Regions from separate parts of the Streptomyces sp. NPDC034670 genome, predicted to be linked through region 2. Evidence: riboswitches for the same ligand, from Rfam matches in the RefSeq annotation. Region 2 holds a riboswitch; each other region holds the start of a gene.

Region 1 (4,261 bases), on a different contig from region 2:
CGAGCAGGCCCGCAGCAGTGCGCCCGCCTCCAGGCCGTGGCCGGGAGCGAGGACCGCGCCCTGGCAGTCCGACACCCCGAGCCCGATCGCCCGGCCCTGTCCCAGCGGCCCCCGCTCGTACGGCAGGAAACCCGCCGGTTCCGCCCCGTGGTACAGCACCGCGACCCCGGCCCGGGGCCGCACCCGGCCCACGGCGACGGTGAACTCCGGTTCCATGAAGGGGCTGCGCGGCGCGTCCGCCGCGGCGCGCAGTTCCCGCCAGCGCTCCCGCTCCCCCTCGCCGAGCTCCTCGGGCCCCAGCACGCGCACGCGTCCACTGCTCACCTGACCCCCCGATCAAGTCCCCCCCGGACACCTGGAAGGTACCGCCCCGGGGAGCGTGGACGGTAGGGGGCGGGCGCCGGACGGCGGGGGCGCGGGGAGGGCGGGACGCGGGCGGCCCGGGGTGTGGTGAATCGAGCGGGCGCGCTGTCCGTATTCTCTGATCATGGCCGCACCCCCCGCGTTCTCACTCGTCGCCACCGATCTGGACGGGACGCTGCTGCGCAGCGACGACACCCTTTCCGACCGGTCCCTCGCCGCGCTCGCGCGGGTGGCGCGGGCCGGCGCCCGGCACCTGGTGGTGACGGGACGCCCGGCCCCCAGGGTGCGGCCGCTCCTGGACGAGCTCGGCGGCACGGGGCTCGCGGTGTGCGGACAGGGCGCGCAGGTGTACGACGCCGGCGCGGACCGGCTGCTGTGGTCGGTCACGCTGGACCGGGAACTGGCGGAGACCGCGCTCGGCAAGGTCGAGGCCGAGGTGGGCGAGGTGTACGCCGCGGTCGACCAGGACGGCGTCGACGGGCTGACCCTGATCGAGCCCGGCTACGTGATGCCGCACCCCACGCTCCCCGCCGTGCGGGTCGGGCGGCGGAGCGAGCTGTGGGACCGGCCGATCAGCAAGGTGCTGCTGCGCCACCCCGACCTGTCCGACGACGCGCTGGCGGCGGCGGCCCGCTCGGTGGTCGGTTCCCTGGCCACGGTCACCATGTCGGGGCCGGGGACCGTGGAGCTCCAGCCGCGCGGGGTCACCAAGGCGACCGGGCTGGCGCTGGCCGCCGCGCACCTGGGGCTGGGCCCGGAGCGGACGATCGCCTTCGGCGACATGCCGAACGACGTCCCCATGTTCGCCTGGGCGGCCCACGGCGTCGCCATGGCCGACGCCCACCCCGAACTGAAGGCGGTGGCCGACGAGGTCACCGCGTCGAACGAGGACGACGGCGTGGCCGTCGTCCTCGAGCGACTGTTCGGCGGGGCGGCCGTGCTCGGCCGTCAGCGGACGGTTCAGTACGCGCCGAAGACGTTGTCGATCGAGCCGTAGCGGTCGGCGGCGTAGTTGCAGGCCGCCGCGATGTTCGCGACCGGGTCGTACGGGTCGAAGGCGGTGCCGGGCACGTGGTACGCGGCGAAGGTCGGGTCGATGACCTGCAGCAGGCCCTTCGACGGGGTGCCCTTGGCGGCGTTGGAGTCCCAGTTGTTGACGGCGTTCGGGTTGCCGGAGGACTCGCGCATGATGTTGCGGTGGATGCCCTCGTAGGTGCCCGGGATGCCGTTCTGCTCCATGATCGCCAGCGCCTCGCGGATCCAGCCGTCGAGGTTGTTCGCGTACGTCGTCGTGGAGGCGGCGGCGGCCGGGTCGGACGGCGCGGTGGCCGCGGAGGCGCTGGTCGCGCCGAACAGCGGGAGGGTGATCGCGGCGACGCCGGCGACGGCGAGGGAGCGGGCGAGGTGGCGGCGGCCGGAACGGCGGAGCTGACCGGTTGCAGGCATGACTGGATTCCTCTCCTACGCCTGCGAGGTGAGCTGTCGGGTTCGGGCGGGAGAGTGCCCGGCCGCGCCCTTGCGGGCACGGCTTCACCCCGAGCCGTTCCGGCGTGTGCCGGTCCGGCGGCTTACCTGGGTCCCCCGCTCCTGCCGTGCGTGAGTGAGTTCGTCGTCGATGGGTGCGGGCGGCGGCAGGATTCGGCGTCCGCCCGACAGGCCGGGAACGTATGCGAGAGCGGATGCCGGAAACAAGTGCGGACATCACGGATAGGGCCGTTTGATCTTGCTGTGGGCGTTTTGGGACACTTGATCCTTTGCCGGCACGGGGGGCCAACTCGGTTGCGGGAAAAGGGGAATCACCGGTTCCGTCGGAGCGGCGGAGGGGCGTGCGGCGCGTGACCGACCTCACGGGCCGGACGGTCGCATCGCATTTCACGCCAAGGGGAATTCGCTTGCTAATTACGGCAAATCGGACAGCGGGGGCGGCAGGATGGTGGGAGGGGCGGACGGGGGCGGGGGGCGGCCCGGAATGTGGCCCGGAGCACGGCCCGGAATGCGGCCCGAGGCACGGTCCGGGCGCGGATCGCCGCACCCGGGAAACGTGATGAATGTCCGTGGTGATCAAACGGTCGGAAACCGGACAGCTCCGGTCCCGTGCCGCCCGTCCCGTAAGCCCGGGTGCTGCCGGTGATCGAAACGTGACCGGATACGCTGACTCGAGTGAGGGCAGCGACCTATCGACAAACCGTGTAACCGCCACCAGACACCAGCAGACAGGAGACCCCTCGTGACCGTCGTCGGGCCGTTCGGGCTGAGCGTGCGGGACCAGGCTCTGGAAGCCGATGTCCAGGCCGGAATGACGGCTGTCGAGGAGGGGCTGCTCGAGGCCACCAAGAGCGGGGTGCCCTTCATCACGGAGGCCGCCCAGCACCTGGTGCGGGCCGGCGGCAAGCGGTTCCGCCCGTTGCTCGTGATGCTCTCCGCCCAGTTCGGCGACCCCTACGCGCCCGGCGTCGTGCCGTCGGCCGTGGTCGTGGAGCTGACCCACCTGGCCACGCTGTACCACGACGACGTCATGGACGAGGCCGAGGTGCGGCGCGGGGTCGCCAGTGCGAACGCCCGCTGGGGCAACTCCGTCGCGGTCCTCACCGGTGACTTCCTCTTCGCGCGGGCCTCGCACATCCTGGCCGACCTCGGCCCGGAGGCGGTGCGGGTGCAGGCCGAGGCGTTCGAGCGGCTGGTCACCGGGCAGATCCTGGAGACCGCGGGGCCGCAGGACGGCCGGGACCCGGTCGACCACTACCTGGACGTGCTCGGCGGCAAGACCGGCTCGCTGGTCGCGGTCTCCTGCCGGTTCGGCGCGATGATGGCCGGCGCCGACGAGACGGTCGTGCACGTGCTCACCCAGTACGGCGAGCGGCTCGGCGTCGCCTTCCAGCTCGCCGACGACGTCCTGGACATCGCCTCCGACTCCCACGAGTCCGGCAAGACCCCCGGCACGGACCTGCGCGAGGGCATCGCCACCCTGCCCGTGCTGCGGCTGCGCGAGCGGGCGGCCCGGCTGGGGCTGGCCGAGGACATCGCCCTGTGCGAGCTGCTCGACTCCGACCTCACCGACGACGCCCGGCACGCCGAGGCGCTGCGCCTGCTGCGCGCCCACCCGGCCCTGGAGCAGGCCCGCCGGGACACCGTGCGCTACGCCGAGGAGGCCCGCGCGGCGCTGACCCCGCTGCCGGAGTGCGACGCGAAGACGGCGCTGGTGGAGCTGTGCGACGCGGTGGTGCACCGGGCGGGCTGAGCCGCCGGTGGCGGCAGGGCCGGACCCGTTCCTCCGTCACCCCCCCGGCCCACGACCCCTAGTGGTCGGGTGGAGCGAACCGCCCGCCGTGTCATACCGCAGCAGTACGCGGAGTTGAGCCCGCGGGTTGACGTATCCGCCTGCCGGATTTGGTCGGATGGACCACGACGGACATCACCACTCCTCACCGATTCGGGTGAGAATGGCGGCTCAGGGGGAGACTGGTGCGAGGACACGAGACGGAAGCCGCCGCCGACCACGGAGGTAGGGCACACATGGCACCGTACGCATCCGACGACACGACGACCGCGGAGGAGGCCGGCGAACCGCGCGCCGGACGGCGCAGGGCCGCGCGGTACGTGGTTCCGGTCACGGTGATGGGCGTGGCGGCCGCGACCATCGGGCTCGTCCCCGCGCTCGCCGACTCCGGCGACCCCGACCTGCCGGAGATCACCGCCGCGCAGCTCATCGAGAAGATCGCGCAGTCGGACGTCGAGCAGCTCTCCGGCACCGTGAAGATCACCACGGACCTCGGTCTGCCGGACCTCGGCGGACTGGCGGGCGGCCTCGCGTCCGCAGCGACGGGGCCGGGCGGGGACGGCGGCTCCGCGGCCGACCCGTCCGCCAGGCTCACCGAACTGGCGTCCGGCACGCACACGC
Region 2 (4,261 bases):
ATCCTCGACATCGCCATGCCGCGTCTGACCGGACTGCAGGCGGCCCGCGAGCTCTCCCACACCCTGCCGGAGACGCGGATACTCATCCTGACGATGTACGACAACGAGCAGTTCTTCTTCGAGGCCCTCGGCGCCGGCGCCTCCGGGTACGTCCTCAAGTCCGTCGCCGACCGCGACCTGGTCGAGGCGTGCCGGGCCACCATGCGCGGGGAGCCGTTCCTCTACCCGGGCGCCGTCAACGCCCTCATCCGCAACTACCTCGACCTCGCCCGGGACGGCCGGAACCTGCCCCCGAAGGCCATCACCGACCGGGAGGAGGAGATCCTCAAGCTGGTCGCCGAGGGGAACACCTCGCAGCAGATCGCCGACCTCCTGGTGATCAGCCCGAAGACGGTGGAGCGCCACCGCGCCAACCTGCTCTCCAAGCTGGGCCTGAAGGACCGCCTGGAACTCACCCGGTACGCCATCCGCGTGGGCCTGATCGAGCCCTGACGCCCCCCTCGTGCGGCGCCGTCCCCGAACCGGACGCCGCCGGGAGCGGCGGGGGCCGGGCCTCCCCGGGCCCCGCTCCGCCGCGCGTCGTGCAGGCTTGGGGACAGACCCGGCCCGGACCGGACGGCTCCGCACGGGCCGGGACGGGACCCGTCCGCCGTTTTGCCGTTCCCGCCAGGAGAGTGCGCCGATGCCCCACCCCTACGTCCTGCTGTCCGCCGCCGTCTCCCTGGACGGCTGCCTGGACGACACCGGCCCCGAGCGGCTGCTGCTGTCCGGCCCGGCCGACTTCGACCGGGTCGACGAGGTGCGGGCGTCGGTGGACGCGATCCTGGTCGGCGCCGGCACGATCCGCGCCGACAACCCGCGCCTGCTGGTCAACTCGCCCGAGCGGCGGGCCGGCCGGGTCGCGCGGGGCGGGTCCGAGTACCCGCTCAAGGTCGCCGTCAGCGGCTCCGGCGACCTGGACCCGGCGGCGCTGTTCTGGCACACCGGCGGCGAGAAGGTCCTCTACACGACCGACCGGGGCGCCGAGCGGGCCCGCGCCCTCGGTCTCGCGGCCGACGTCGTCCCGCTCGGCCCCGGGATCGACTGGCGCCGGCTCCTGGAGCACCTGCACGCCGTGCGCGGGGTCCGGCGGCTCATGGTCGAGGGCGGCGGCCTGATCCACACCCAGCTCCTCACCCAGGGCCTCGCCGACGAGCTCCAGCTGGTCCTCGCCCCGCTCCTCGTCGGCGATCCGGACGCCCCCCGCCTCTTCGGTCCCGGCTCCTACCAGGGCGGACGGCTGCGGCTGCTCGAGACCCGGGCCGTCGGCGACGTCGTCCTGATGCGGTACGAGCCCACCGCGCCCGGCACCGACGGGCTGCCCTCCGCCGCCGACCACCACTGGCTGGCCCTCGCCTGCGATCTCGCGGACCGGTGCCCGCCGTCCCGGACGGCGTTCAGCGTGGGCGCGGTGGTGGTCGCGGCCGACGGTACGGAACTGGCCCGGGGCCACTCCCGCGAGGGCGGGGACCCGGTGGTGCACGCGGAGGAGGCGGCGCTCGCCAAGACCGACCCCACGGACCCCCGGCTCGCGACCGCCACCGTGTACTCCAGCCTGGAGCCCTGTGCCCGGCGCGCGTCCCGGCCGGCGTCCTGCGCCCGGCTGATCCTGGACGCGGGGATACGGCGGGTGGTCACGGCCTGGCGCGAGCCGGACACCTTCGTGCCGGGTGCCGACGGCAGCGGGGTGCTGGCGGACGGGGGCGCCACCGTCGTCGTCCTGCCGGAGCACGAGGAGCGGGCGCAGGCGCCGAACAGCCATCTGACCGGCCGCTGAGAAGGGGCGGGGGAAGAGGAGGGGAGGAGGCAGGGAAGGAGGGGGAGGAAGGGGCGGAGGAGAGGGGTGCGCCGGGTGTCCCGCGCATGGCGTACACTGGTGTCATACCGACGCGGGGTGGAGCAGCTCGGTAGCTCGCTGGGCTCATAACCCAGAGGTCGCAGGTTCAAATCCTGTCCCCGCTACTGAAGGCCGAGGGCCGGAACCCGAAAGGGTTCCGGCCCTCGGTGTTTCCCCTGCCCACCCCTCGTCACCGAAGGTGACCGTCCCGCCTCACTGCGCATGACGACTGACATACCGTCAGAAGATCGCAGAGCCCTGAAGGCGGGTCAACTCGCCCGTTTTCGCCTGCTCCTGGCGGTTAAGTCCGTACGGGGATCGTGGATGATCAAGAGGAACGGCTTGGAATCCGACCCTCACCTCTATTAACGTTCGATAACGCAGCGCGGTCGTCCCAGCCGTCACAGAAGTCGGCTCCGTGCGCACGCGCCGAATCCCGCGAGGGAACCGGGGAACCACCACCATGGGGTGAATCGCGTGGATACCGCCGTGGAAGCACGGTGTGTATACGCGCGTAGGAGACCTTCCTGCTCCGAACCCGTCAGCTAACCCGGTAGGCGGTGGAGGAAGGAAAGGAGTACGCCCACGTGGCGTCAAACCGGCCTGCTCCCGAGGCCCCCTTCATGCCGAGTCAGCGCGACGGCGAGACCTTCGGCTACGGCCGCGTCCCCGGCGACGAGGGCCCCTTCGAGGAGTGGAACCCCACCGCGGAGTCCATCCGCCCGGTACGCGGCCGGCACCGCGTCAGCAAGCAGCGCGGCGGAGGACTCGCCCGCAGCTCCACCGTCCTGGGCGTCGGCGTCATCGCCGCCGTGGGCGCGGGCGGCATGGCCAGCGCCCAGACCGGCAAGCCGCCGGTCTCGATCTCCGTGCCCGACCTCCCCAACGTGGGCTCCCTCATCTCCGACGAGGAGGAGCCCGCCGGTTCCGCCACGCCGCTCAGCAGCATCGGCATGACCGGCACCGACGCCGAGCAGGGCGCCGCCGGCGCCGGCGAGGCGCTGCGCGCCCGGATCATGGCGCAGGTCGAGCAGCAGCAGGACCAGGCCGAGAGCAGGGCCGCGGCGGAGGCCGTCGCCGCCGCCGAGAAGGAGGCCGCCGAGGCCGCCGCCAAGGCGGAGAAGGAGGCCAAGGCCAAGGCGGAGGAGGCGAAGAAGAAGGCGGAGGAGGAGGCCCGGCGGAAGGCCGAGGCCGAGCGCCTCGCCGCGCTGGCCAAGCAGTACGCGCTGCCGACCTCCTCGTACACCCTCAGCTCGACCTTCGGCCAGGCCGGCGCCTACTGGTCCTCCGGCTACCACACCGGCCTCGACTTCGCCGCTCCCTCGGGCACGCTGATCAAGGCGGTCCACACCGGCACGATCACCTTCGCCGGCTGGGACGGCTCCTACGGCTACAAGACCGTGCTGACCCTCGACGACGGCACCGAGGTCTGGTACGCCCACCAGTCCTCCATCAGCGTCAGCGTCGGCCAGAAGGTCAACACCGGCGACGTGATCGGCCGCGTCGGCTCCACCGGCAACTCCACCGGGGCCCACCTCCACCTGGAGGTCCACTCCGCGGGCTCCTCCGCGGGCATCGACCCGCTGGCGTGGCTGCGGAGCAAGGGCCTCAACCCCTGAGAACCACCGCTTCCCGAACCCCGGCAGTGCCGGGGACCCCGGCAGTCCCGACGGCGGCCCTCCGACGTCAGGGCTGCCGTCGGCGGTTTCAGGACCGGTAAGGGTTCGGCCGGTAGGCCGGGTACGGCCGCGCCTGCGGCGGCGGACCGCAACCGGGAGCGCCCTGGACTCCGTGGGCCTCCTGGCTCCCGTGAGCCTCGTAGATCCCGTAGGCCCCGTGAGTCCCCCGGATTCCGTGGAGCCCATGGACTCCATGGACCCCGTAGGGCCCGTGCACCGGCCACGGCGCGACGGCGGCCGGGACCGGCGGCGCGAGGGCGCGGGCGGCGTGGTCCAGTGCCGGGCGGGCCGCCCCCCGGCGGGCCCACAGCTCCCCCAGCAGCTCCCGTTCCCGTACGACGAAGTCCGGCCCCGCGCGGCCGAGCCGCCCGCGGTGCCGCAGGAACGCCAGCGAGGTCGCGCACGCCTCGTACCGGGCCACTGCCCGGGCCGCGGCCTTCCCCCCGTGCCGGCGCGCGTACCGCCGGGCGACGCGCCGGGCGCGCATCGAGCCCAGGGCGAACGGCTCCGCCGGCGCCAGCCAGCCGGCCGCGGCGTACGCCGGCAGTTCCGCCCGCACCGTCCGCAGTTCGCGCTGCCGCGTCCACACCACCAGCCAGGTCAGCACGCCGAACACCGGCACCATGAACGCCAGGTACACGGCGAAGAACCCGTAGTCGCCCAGCGTCGAGGACCCGTTCCACAGCGCGTGCATGACCATCGCGAG
Region 3 (4,261 bases), on a different contig from region 2:
GGCCAGCTCGACGGCGTCCAGGGTCTCGGTCAGCGAGCCGATCTGGTTGACCTTGACCAGCAGGGCGTTGCCGGCGCCCTCCTCGATGCCGCGGGCCAGGCGCTCGGGGTTGGTGACGAACAGGTCGTCACCGACGAGCTGGACCTTGTCGCCGAGCTTGGCGGTGATGGTCTTCCAGCCCTCCCAGTCGTCCTCGAACAGCGGGTCCTCGATGGAGACGAGCGGGTACGCCTCGACGAGCTCGGCGTAGTACTCGGTCATCTCGGCGGCCGTGCGCTCCTTGCCCTCGAAGACGTAGGAGCCGTCCTTGTAGAACTCGGAGGCGGCGACGTCGAGGGCGAGGGCGATCTGCTCGCCGGGGGTGTAGCCGGCCTCCTTGATCGCCTCGAGGATGAGGTCGAGGGCCTCGCGGTTGGAGCCGAGGTTCGGGGCGAAGCCGCCCTCGTCGCCGAGACCGGTGGCCAGGCCCTTGCCCTTCAGGACCTTCTTGAGGGTGTGGTAGACCTCGGTGCCCCAGCGCAGGGCCTCGGAGAAGGTCTCCGCGCCGATCGGGGCGATCATGAACTCCTGGATGTCCACGTTGGAGTCGGCGTGCGAGCCGCCGTTCAGGATGTTCATCATCGGCACCGGCAGCAGGTGCGCGTTCGGGCCGCCCAGGTAGCGGAAGAGCGGCAGGTCGGAGGCCTCGGAGGCGGCGTGGGCGACGGCGAGCGAGACGCCGAGGATGGCGTTGGCGCCGAGCGAGCCCTTGTTGTCGGTGGCGTCCAGGTCGAACATCGCCTGGTCGATCAGGCGCTGCTCGGTGGCGTCGTAGCCGACCAGCTCCGGGCCGATCTGCTCGATGACGGCCAGGACGGCCTTCTCGACGCCCTTGCCGAGGTAACGGCCCGCATCGCCGTCACGGAGTTCGATGGCCTCGAAGGCGCCGGTGGAGGCGCCGGACGGGACGGCGGCACGACCCGTGCTGCCGTCGTCGAGGCCGACCTCGACCTCGACCGTGGGGTTGCCTCGGGAGTCCAGGATTTCCCGGGCTACGACGACGTCGATGGACGGCACGAGCATCTCCTTCATGGGTGTGACGCGAGTGGGCAGGGCCGCGGTGGCTCTGCGAGACCGAGCCTAACCGGCTCCGGGCGATCGGCATCCGGTCGCCCGTCCCGCGGACGGAACCGAGCTTAGATTGTTTCCTGACGGAACAAAGCACGTTCCGGCAACGGGGAGGAAACCGTGACCTCGCGGGCCCGTGAAAAACCCCGCCCCGGCGCGTGCGGGGGACACGCGCCGGGGCGGGGAGGAGGGGCCAAAGGCCGCCGCCCTTACTTCAGGTGCAGCTGCTGGCCCGGGTAGATGAGGTCGGCGTCCTCGACGACGTCGTCGTTGAGCTCGAACAGCTTGGCCCAGCCGCCCTTGACGTCGTGCTCCTCGGCGATCGAGCTGAGGGTGTCGCCCTTGACGACCTTGTACTCGCCGTCGCCCTTCTTGACCTTCTCGCCGGTCGGGGTGGTGACGGTCTTCTTCGCCGACTGGCGCTCGGCGGAGCGGGAGGCCTTCCGCTCGGTCTCCCGGGTCTCGGTGGAGCCGGCGCCCTGGTTCTGAGCCTGGCCCTGGCCCTGGCTCTGGCTCCGGTTCTGGCTCTGCCCCTGGTTCTGGCTCTGGCTCTGCGCGGAGCCGCCGCCCTGGGACTGGGTGGAGCCGCCACCGTTGTAGGAGGCGTTCGACAGGCCCTTGCCGCAGACCGGCCAGGCGCCCTTGCCCTGGCCCGCGAGGACCTTCTCGGCGATCTCGATCTGCTGGGCCTTGGTGGCCTGGTCGGCGGTGGCGGCGTACTTGGTGCCGCCGTAGCCGGCCCAGGTGGAGGCGGAGAACTGCAGGCCGCCGTAGTAGCCGTTGCCGGTGTTGATGGACCAGTTGCCGCCGGACTCGCACTGGGCGACGGCCTCCCACTCGGAGGCGGTGGCGGCGGAGGCGTTGCCGGCCGCCATCAGCGGGGCGGCGACGGCGGCGCCGGTGACGCCGGCGACGGCGATGGCGCGGGTGGCCTTGGACGGACGACGGTGCTTGCCCTTGCCGGAAAACAGCATGGATGGATCCCCTCACCGACGCCTACGAGGTGAGCTGTCGGGTTCGGGCCGGTTGAGTTGCCCGGCCGCGTCCCTCGCGGGACGCGGCTTCACCCCGAGCCGGATCCGGTGTCAACCTCCGGGTCCGGCGCCTACCTTGGTTCCCCCGCTCCTGCCTGCGGCGCATGAGTGCGACGACTGTTCCCGTGCTGCCGCTGGCAGGATTCGGCGTGGCGGCAGTCGGGGCCCGCGGTGGCGAGCGATCACGACCGTAGACACGGGATCAACGGAATGACAAAGACGATCAGGACTTCTGAGATCTATCTCTCATCATCTTTAACTCGGACATTCAGCCCGAACCGCGACACCAACTACCGCCGCACATCCACTCTTTCGGACGTCACCCCTCATCCGGTCCGACCCCGACCTCAAGCTCCTGACCGGGCAGGATGAGGTTCGGGTCGGCACCGACGGCCTGCTCGTTCTTCGCGTAGAGGGCGCGCCATCCGCCCTCGAGCTCGAGGGAGTCGGCGATGGACCAGAGGCTGTCGCCGGAACGCACGGTGTACGAGCCGTCGGCGGCGTCGCGGGGGGCGTCGGCTCCGCGCGAGGCGTGCCGGCCGGACGCCTCGGCCGTGCGCTCCCCGCCCGCGGCCTCCTCGGCGCCGATGCCGCGGTGACGGCCGGTGCCGGCGCCCTCGGTGAACTCCGAAGAACCCTCGGACTGTCCTGACTTGTCCGACTCGTCACTCTTCGGGGTGCCCGAAGCGGAGGGGGTCCGGCCGGGCTCGCCCGACACGCCGGCCGCGCCCCCCGCGCCCGCCGCGGGGCCGGACGACGGCGGGGCGGAAGCGGACGGCTCACCGGCGTCCGGCGATGCGGACGGGTCCGCGGGAGCGGACGGGGACGGCGACGCGGGCGTAGAGGCGCCCGGTCCGGAGTCCTCCGTCCCGCCCGCGCCGGTGCCGGCCGGGGCGGAGCCCTGCTCCAGACCCGCCGTCAGCCCGCAGGTGCGCCAGGCGCCGACCCCCCGGTCGGCGAGGATTCTCTCGGCCACGGCTATCTGCTGGCCGCGACTGGCCTGGTCGGCGCTCGGCGCGTACGCGAGCCCGCCGTACGCCTCCCAGTCGTCCTGCGTCAGCTGCAGGCCGCCGTAGTAGCCGTTGCCGGTGTTCTGGCTCCAGGAGCCACCGCTCTCGCACTCCGCGACCCGGTCCCAGGTGGCACCGTCGGCCGCGCTGGCGCTGCCGGCGCCGAGGAGCGGGATCGCGATGGCGGAGCCGGTCACTCCGGCCGCGACGAGGAGTGCCGGAGCCTGGCGGGGGCGACGGTGCCGACCGTTCCCGGAAAGCATGCGGAGACCTTTCACAAGACAGCAGTTACCGGCGCGGCGGACGGAGTCGGGACGCCACGCTTGATGGGTGAACGTATCCGCAGACGATCACTTGTCACAAGTTCATGCCGCACAGATCACGTGAAGATTACGGAGATGAACGTGTGTCATGTTTGCGCTGGTCCGCCCCCGGGGAGCGCGGAACCGCCGCGGGGCGGCGCCCCGGGTCCCCGGGTCAGGCCCCCGGCGGGGTGAACTCCACCGGCAGGGTGCGCAGTCCGCGCATGATGAGCCCGCCGCGCCAGCGCAGCTCGGCGGGGTCCACCGCGAGCCGGAGGTCGGGCAGGCGGGTCAGCAGGGCGGCGAGCGCGGTCTGGCCCTCCAGACGGGCCAGCGGCGCGCCGAGGCAGTAGTGGATGCCGTGGCCGTACCCCAGGTGCTGGTTGTCGCGCCGGCCGAGGTCGAGCACGTCCGGGTCGGCGAACCGCTCGGGGTCCCGGTCCGCGGCGGCCAGGACGACGAGGACCGGGTCGCCGGCCGCGATGCGCCGTCCGCCGATGGTGACCGGCTCGGTGGCGAACCGCCAGGTGGCGAGCTCCACCGGGCCGTCGTAGCGCAGCAGTTCCTCGACTCCGGTCTCCAGCAGTCCGCGTTCCCCGGCCGCCAGCGACCTCTGCAGGCGGTCGCGCTGTTCGGGGTGGGTGAGCAGGGCGTAGGTGCCGTTGCCGATGAGGTTGACGGTGGTCTCGAAGCCGGCGAACAGCAGGATGAACGCCATCGCGGCGGCCTCGTTCTCGGTGAGGTGCTCGCCGTGGTCGGAGGCGCGGATGAGACCGGAGATGAGGTCCTCGCCGGGAGCGGGCTCGGC
Region 4 (4,261 bases), on a different contig from region 2:
CCGGCGTCGGTGAACACCTTGATCATCTTGGTGTTGGCGGGCAGCACCTCGGCGGCGAACCGGCGGATGCCGCGCTCCCGCGCGACGGCGCCGATGTGTTCGAGCAGGGCGGAGGCGACGCCCCGGCCCTGGTGGGCGTCCTGCACGAGGAAGGCGACCTCGGCCTCGTCGGCCGGCGCGGAGGCGGGTGCCCCGTCGGCGCCGATCCGGTCGTACCGTACGGTGGCGATGAACTCGCCGCCCACGGTGGCGGCGAGTCCCACCCGGTCCACGAAGTCGTGGTGCGTGAAGCGGTGGACGTCCTTGGCGGACAGACGCGGGTAGGGCGCGAAGAAGCGGTAGTACTTCGACTCGTCCGAGACCTGCTCGTAGAAGCTGACCAGGCGCTCGGCGTCATCGACGGTGATGGGGCGGACGCGCGCGGTGCCGCCGTCGCGCAGCACCACGTCGGCTTCCCAGTGGGCGGGGTACTCGTGCCGGTCCGACGAGGTCTGCATGGGCCCCAGAGTACGGCTCGCGTACGGCGACGGCGCGAGGCAGTCTGTGGAGGGCGACGAGCCGGACCGAGGCCGCGGTCCGGAAGCCGCCCGGCAGCGGGAGCGGGTGCCGCTCCGGCCTGCTTCACGTTGTGGGAAACTGGTCTAGACAACCCTGAAGACTGAAGGGCAGCAACACATGGCTGAGCGCCGCGTCAACGTCGGCTGGGCCGAGGGCCTCCACGCCCGTCCCGCCTCCATCTTCGTCCGAGCCGCCACGGCCGCAGGCGTCCCGGTGACGATCGCCAAGGCCGGGGGCACCCCCGTCAACGCGGCCTCCATGCTGGCCGTCCTGGGTCTGGGCGCCCAGGGCGGCGAGGAGATCGTCCTCGCCTCCGACGCGGAGGGCGCGGACGCCGCCCTGGACCGTCTGGCGAAGCTGGTCTCCGAGGGTCTCGAGGAGCTCCCCGAGACCGTGTGACCGCGTGCCCGACAGCGGCGGAGCCGCGTCGTCCGTTCCGGACGGCGCGGCTCCGCCGTTTCCCTTCCCCGGACTTCCCCGGACCGACGGCCTCGTCCCCCGTGCCCGCTTTCCGCGCCCGCTTTCCGGTGAGGACCTCCCGAAAGCGCGACCACGGAAGAACCACGAGGAAAGCCTCGCGAATTCTCCGCGTTTCCGGAATGCGGCAGCGGGACACGTGCCCGCCGGCGCTTTTCCTTTGTATACGGCCCCCGTGTTAAGGGCGCGGTCCCGGCATGTTCACGGCATGTTGCGAGTTCCTCACACGGGCCACGCGGTCCACCCGGTCCGTCCGGGCGACGCCGAGGGCGGGGCGCAGACGGTGCGCACCCCGCGCGCGCTCGGCGTGCAGCGCCGTGACCGTCCGAGCGCGCTCGCCGTCGCCGCGCGCCACGGCGTCCACGATCGCGCCGTGCTCCGCCCAGTGCTCCACCGGGTCGGCGGGCCCCTCCACGGCGTACATCCAGGCGATCTTGTACCGCACCTGGGTCAGCGCCGACGCCAGCGCCGGGCTGCCGCAGGCCCGGACGAGCGTCTCGTGGAACCAGCCGCCCAGGGAGCGCAGGTCGTCGCTGTCGCCCCGGCGGGCGCGCTCCTGCCCCAGACGGACCAGGCCGCGCAACACCTTCACGTGGGCCTCGGTGCGGCGCTGGGCCGCGCGGAGGGCGCCGAGCGGCTCGAGGAGCAGACGCATCTCCAGCAGGTCGGCGGCCTCCTGCCCGGTGGGCTCCGCGACGCACGCGCCCGCGTGCCGCCGGGTCACCACGAACCCCTCGGCCTCCAGCGTGCGCAGGGCCTCCCGGACGGGGACGCGGGAGACGCCGTAACGGCGGGCGAGCACTTCCTCCGTGAGCCGGCTGCCGCGCCCGTGGACACCCGCGACGATGTCGTCCCGGATCGCCGTGCACACCGAGTGCGCGGGAATACGCATGAGCGACCTCCGGATTCATTCCCGTGAAACGCCGACGATCGACGTGCGTTCCGTGACTCTATTGCAATCGGCGGTAATTTCCGACGCCGGGCCGGAATCCATAGGTGTTTTTGGCGCTTTCGGTCAGCCCTTCCCCCCTGCGACGCCGAAAGCCCCGGCTCGGGAGCCGGGGCCGGAGAGCGGGGCGGGCGCCGCGCCGGAGCGGACGCGCGTCAGAGGTTCACGCCGTGCGCGCGGAGGTAGGCGACGGGGTCCAGGTCGGAGCCGTACTCGGCGGTGGTGCGGACCTCGAAGTGCAGATGCGCGCCCGTGACGTTGCCGGTGGCGCCGGACAGGCCGATCCGCTGCCCCGGGGTGACCTGCTGCCCCACCGAGACGCCGACGGACGACAGGTGGGCGTACTGGGTGTAGGTGCCGTCGTGCATCCGGATGACGACCTGGTTGCCGTACGCGCCGCCCCAGCCGGCCTCCACGACGGTGCCCGCGCCGACCGCCTGGACGGGGGTGCCGCTCGCGGCGTGGAAGTCCACGCCCGTGTGGCTGCCGGAGGACCAGACGGCGCCACCGCTCTTGTAGCCGGTCGAGACGTAGGAGCCGGCGATCGGGGAGACGAAGGCGGTGAGGCGCTCGCGCTCGGCCTCCCGCGCGGCGCGTTCCCGCTCCGCCCGGGCCTCCTCGGCCGCCTTCTCGCGCGCGGCCTCCTCGGCCGCCTTCCGCGCGGCGGTCTCGGCGGCCTCCCGGGCGGCCTCGTGCTGGGCGGCCGCCTGGGCGTCGACCTGGTCGGCGACCTGGTCGCCCAGGGTGATGACGGGGGTGAGGCCGGTCTGCGCGGCGACGGGTTCGGCGGCGAGCGCGGGGGCCCCGAGGGAGCCGACGACGCCGGTGGTGGTGAGAGCCGCGACGCCCGCCGCGCGGGCGGTGCCGCGCTCGGTCCTGCGGGGACGGCGGTGCTTCCCGGTGGCGCGGGTGAACGCCATGTACAGGCTGGTCCTTTCCTTCCCTCTCGCCTACCGGGTTAGCTGACGGGTTCGGAGCAGGAAGGTCTCCTACGGACCCCCTCGCGACACGCGCGGGCGTCCGATTCACCCCAGGGACTGCAGAGACTGCGTGCGGGCCCCCGGCTCCCCTGGCTCGCGCCGTACGGGGACTCGGCGATGGCTGTCCGGTGCCGCGGGTGCGGCGCACTGCCCGACGAACAGCCCGGAAGACGCTAAGCGGGCGGGCCGTCGATTCCCAAACGGAACCCGGATTCTGTAGCGCATCCCACAGGGCAGACGGGCCGTCTCCACCCCAATCCGGGCATGGGCGGGCCCTGGTGACGTACCCGCCACCAGGGCCTCGCCCGTACGCGTCCCGCGCGGCCCGCTACTCGGCGCTCACCACGGCGACGTCACCGATCCCGAGGGCCTCCACGGGCGCCTTGATCTGCGCCGCGTCGCCGACGAGCACGGTCACCAGGCGGTCCACCGGGAAGGCGTTGACGACCGCGGCGGTCGCCTCCACGGTGCCGGTCGCGGCGAGCTGCCGGTACAGCTCGGCCTGGTAGTCGTCGGGCAGGTGCTGCTCGACCTGGTCGGCCAGGGTGCTCGCGACGGCCGCGGCGGTCTCGTACTTGAGCGGTGCCACGCCCACCAGGTTCTGCACGGCGACGTCCCGCTCGGCGTCGGTGAGTCCCTCCGCGGCGAGCGTGCGCAGCACCGTCCACAGGTCCTGCAGGGCGGGCCCGGTGTTCGGGGTGTCGACGGAGCCGCTGATGGCGAGCATCGCGGCGCCGGTGGCCCCTTCCGGGGAGGAGGGCGCGGTGGACCGGAGGACCTGCCCGAAGGCCCGGACGCCGTAGGTGTAGCCCTTCTCCTCGCGCAGGACGCGGTCCAGGCGGGAGGTGAGGGTGCCGCCGAGGCAGTACGTGCCGAGCACCTGCGCGGGCCACACGCGGTCGTGCCGGTCCGGGCCGATCCGGCCGATCAGCAGCTGCGTCTGGACGGCGCCCGGGCGGTCCACGATCACGACCCGGCCGGTGTCGTCCGCGACCACCGGCGGAACGGGCCGGGGCCGGGCCGGGGAGCCCGTCCAGGAGCCGAGGGTGTCGCCGAGCAGCGCGTCCAGGTCGACCCCGGTGAGGTCGCCGACGACCACCGCGGTCGTCGTGGCGGGACGGACGTGCTTCTCGTAGAAGGCGCGCACGGCCGTGGAGTCGATGCCGGCGACCGTCTCCTCGGTGCCCTGACGCGGACGCGACATGCGCGAACTCGCCGGGAACAGTTCCTTGGAGAGTTCCTTGGCGGCCCGGCGGGCGGGGCTGGCCAGCTCGTGCGGGATCTCGTCGAGGCGGTT

What was found. A riboswitch is a leader RNA that binds a small molecule or an ion and turns the genes downstream of it on or off. The one in region 2 is predicted to bind cyclic di-AMP.
Region 1: it holds a riboswitch for cyclic di-AMP, as region 2 does, so the genes downstream of both, ACZ56B_RS10055 (transglycosylase SLT domain-containing protein) here and ACZ56B_RS27935 (M23 family metallopeptidase) in region 2, are expected to answer to the same signal.
Region 3: it holds a riboswitch for cyclic di-AMP, as region 2 does, so the genes downstream of both, ACZ56B_RS15550 (transglycosylase family protein) here and ACZ56B_RS27935 (M23 family metallopeptidase) in region 2, are expected to answer to the same signal.
Region 4: it holds a riboswitch for cyclic di-AMP, as region 2 does, so the genes downstream of both, ACZ56B_RS04950 (M23 family metallopeptidase) here and ACZ56B_RS27935 (M23 family metallopeptidase) in region 2, are expected to answer to the same signal.

Annotation. Positions count from the first base shown of each region.
Region 1 is NZ_JBVITR010000010.1:22,812-27,072, reverse strand. Features, by position in the region: gene ACZ56B_RS10065 (GNAT family N-acetyltransferase) at 1-324, opposite strand, end outside; gene ACZ56B_RS10060 (HAD family hydrolase) at 488-1,360, shown strand; gene ACZ56B_RS10055 (transglycosylase SLT domain-containing protein) at 1,324-1,809, opposite strand; cyclic di-AMP (ydaO/yuaA leader) riboswitch at 1,813-1,976, opposite strand; gene ACZ56B_RS10050 (polyprenyl synthetase family protein) at 2,591-3,601, shown strand; gene ACZ56B_RS10045 (LolA family protein) at 3,877-4,261, shown strand, end outside.
Region 2 is NZ_JBVITR010000055.1:29,933-34,193, forward strand. Features, by position in the region: gene ACZ56B_RS27920 (response regulator) at 1-492, shown strand, start outside; gene ACZ56B_RS27925 (dihydrofolate reductase family protein) at 683-1,816, shown strand; tRNA gene ACZ56B_RS27930 (tRNA-Met) at 1,928-2,001, shown strand; cyclic di-AMP (ydaO/yuaA leader) riboswitch at 2,294-2,451, shown strand; gene ACZ56B_RS27935 (M23 family metallopeptidase) at 2,464-3,495, shown strand; gene ACZ56B_RS27940 (PrsW family intramembrane metalloprotease) at 3,584-4,261, opposite strand, start outside.
Region 3 is NZ_JBVITR010000019.1:24,020-28,280, reverse strand. Features, by position in the region: gene eno (phosphopyruvate hydratase) at 1-1,056, opposite strand, end outside; gene ACZ56B_RS15550 (transglycosylase family protein) at 1,317-2,081, opposite strand; cyclic di-AMP (ydaO/yuaA leader) riboswitch at 2,086-2,254, opposite strand; gene ACZ56B_RS15545 (transglycosylase family protein) at 2,461-3,414, opposite strand; gene ACZ56B_RS15540 (cytochrome P450 family protein) at 3,629-4,261, opposite strand, start outside.
Region 4 is NZ_JBVITR010000004.1:241,352-245,612, forward strand. Features, by position in the region: gene ACZ56B_RS04935 (bifunctional acetate--CoA ligase family protein/GNAT family N-acetyltransferase) at 1-497, opposite strand, end outside; gene ACZ56B_RS04940 (HPr family phosphocarrier protein) at 676-957, shown strand; gene ACZ56B_RS04945 (GntR family transcriptional regulator) at 1,214-1,927, opposite strand; gene ACZ56B_RS04950 (M23 family metallopeptidase) at 2,140-2,904, opposite strand; cyclic di-AMP (ydaO/yuaA leader) riboswitch at 2,917-3,091, opposite strand; gene ACZ56B_RS04955 (M16 family metallopeptidase) at 3,293-4,261, opposite strand, start outside.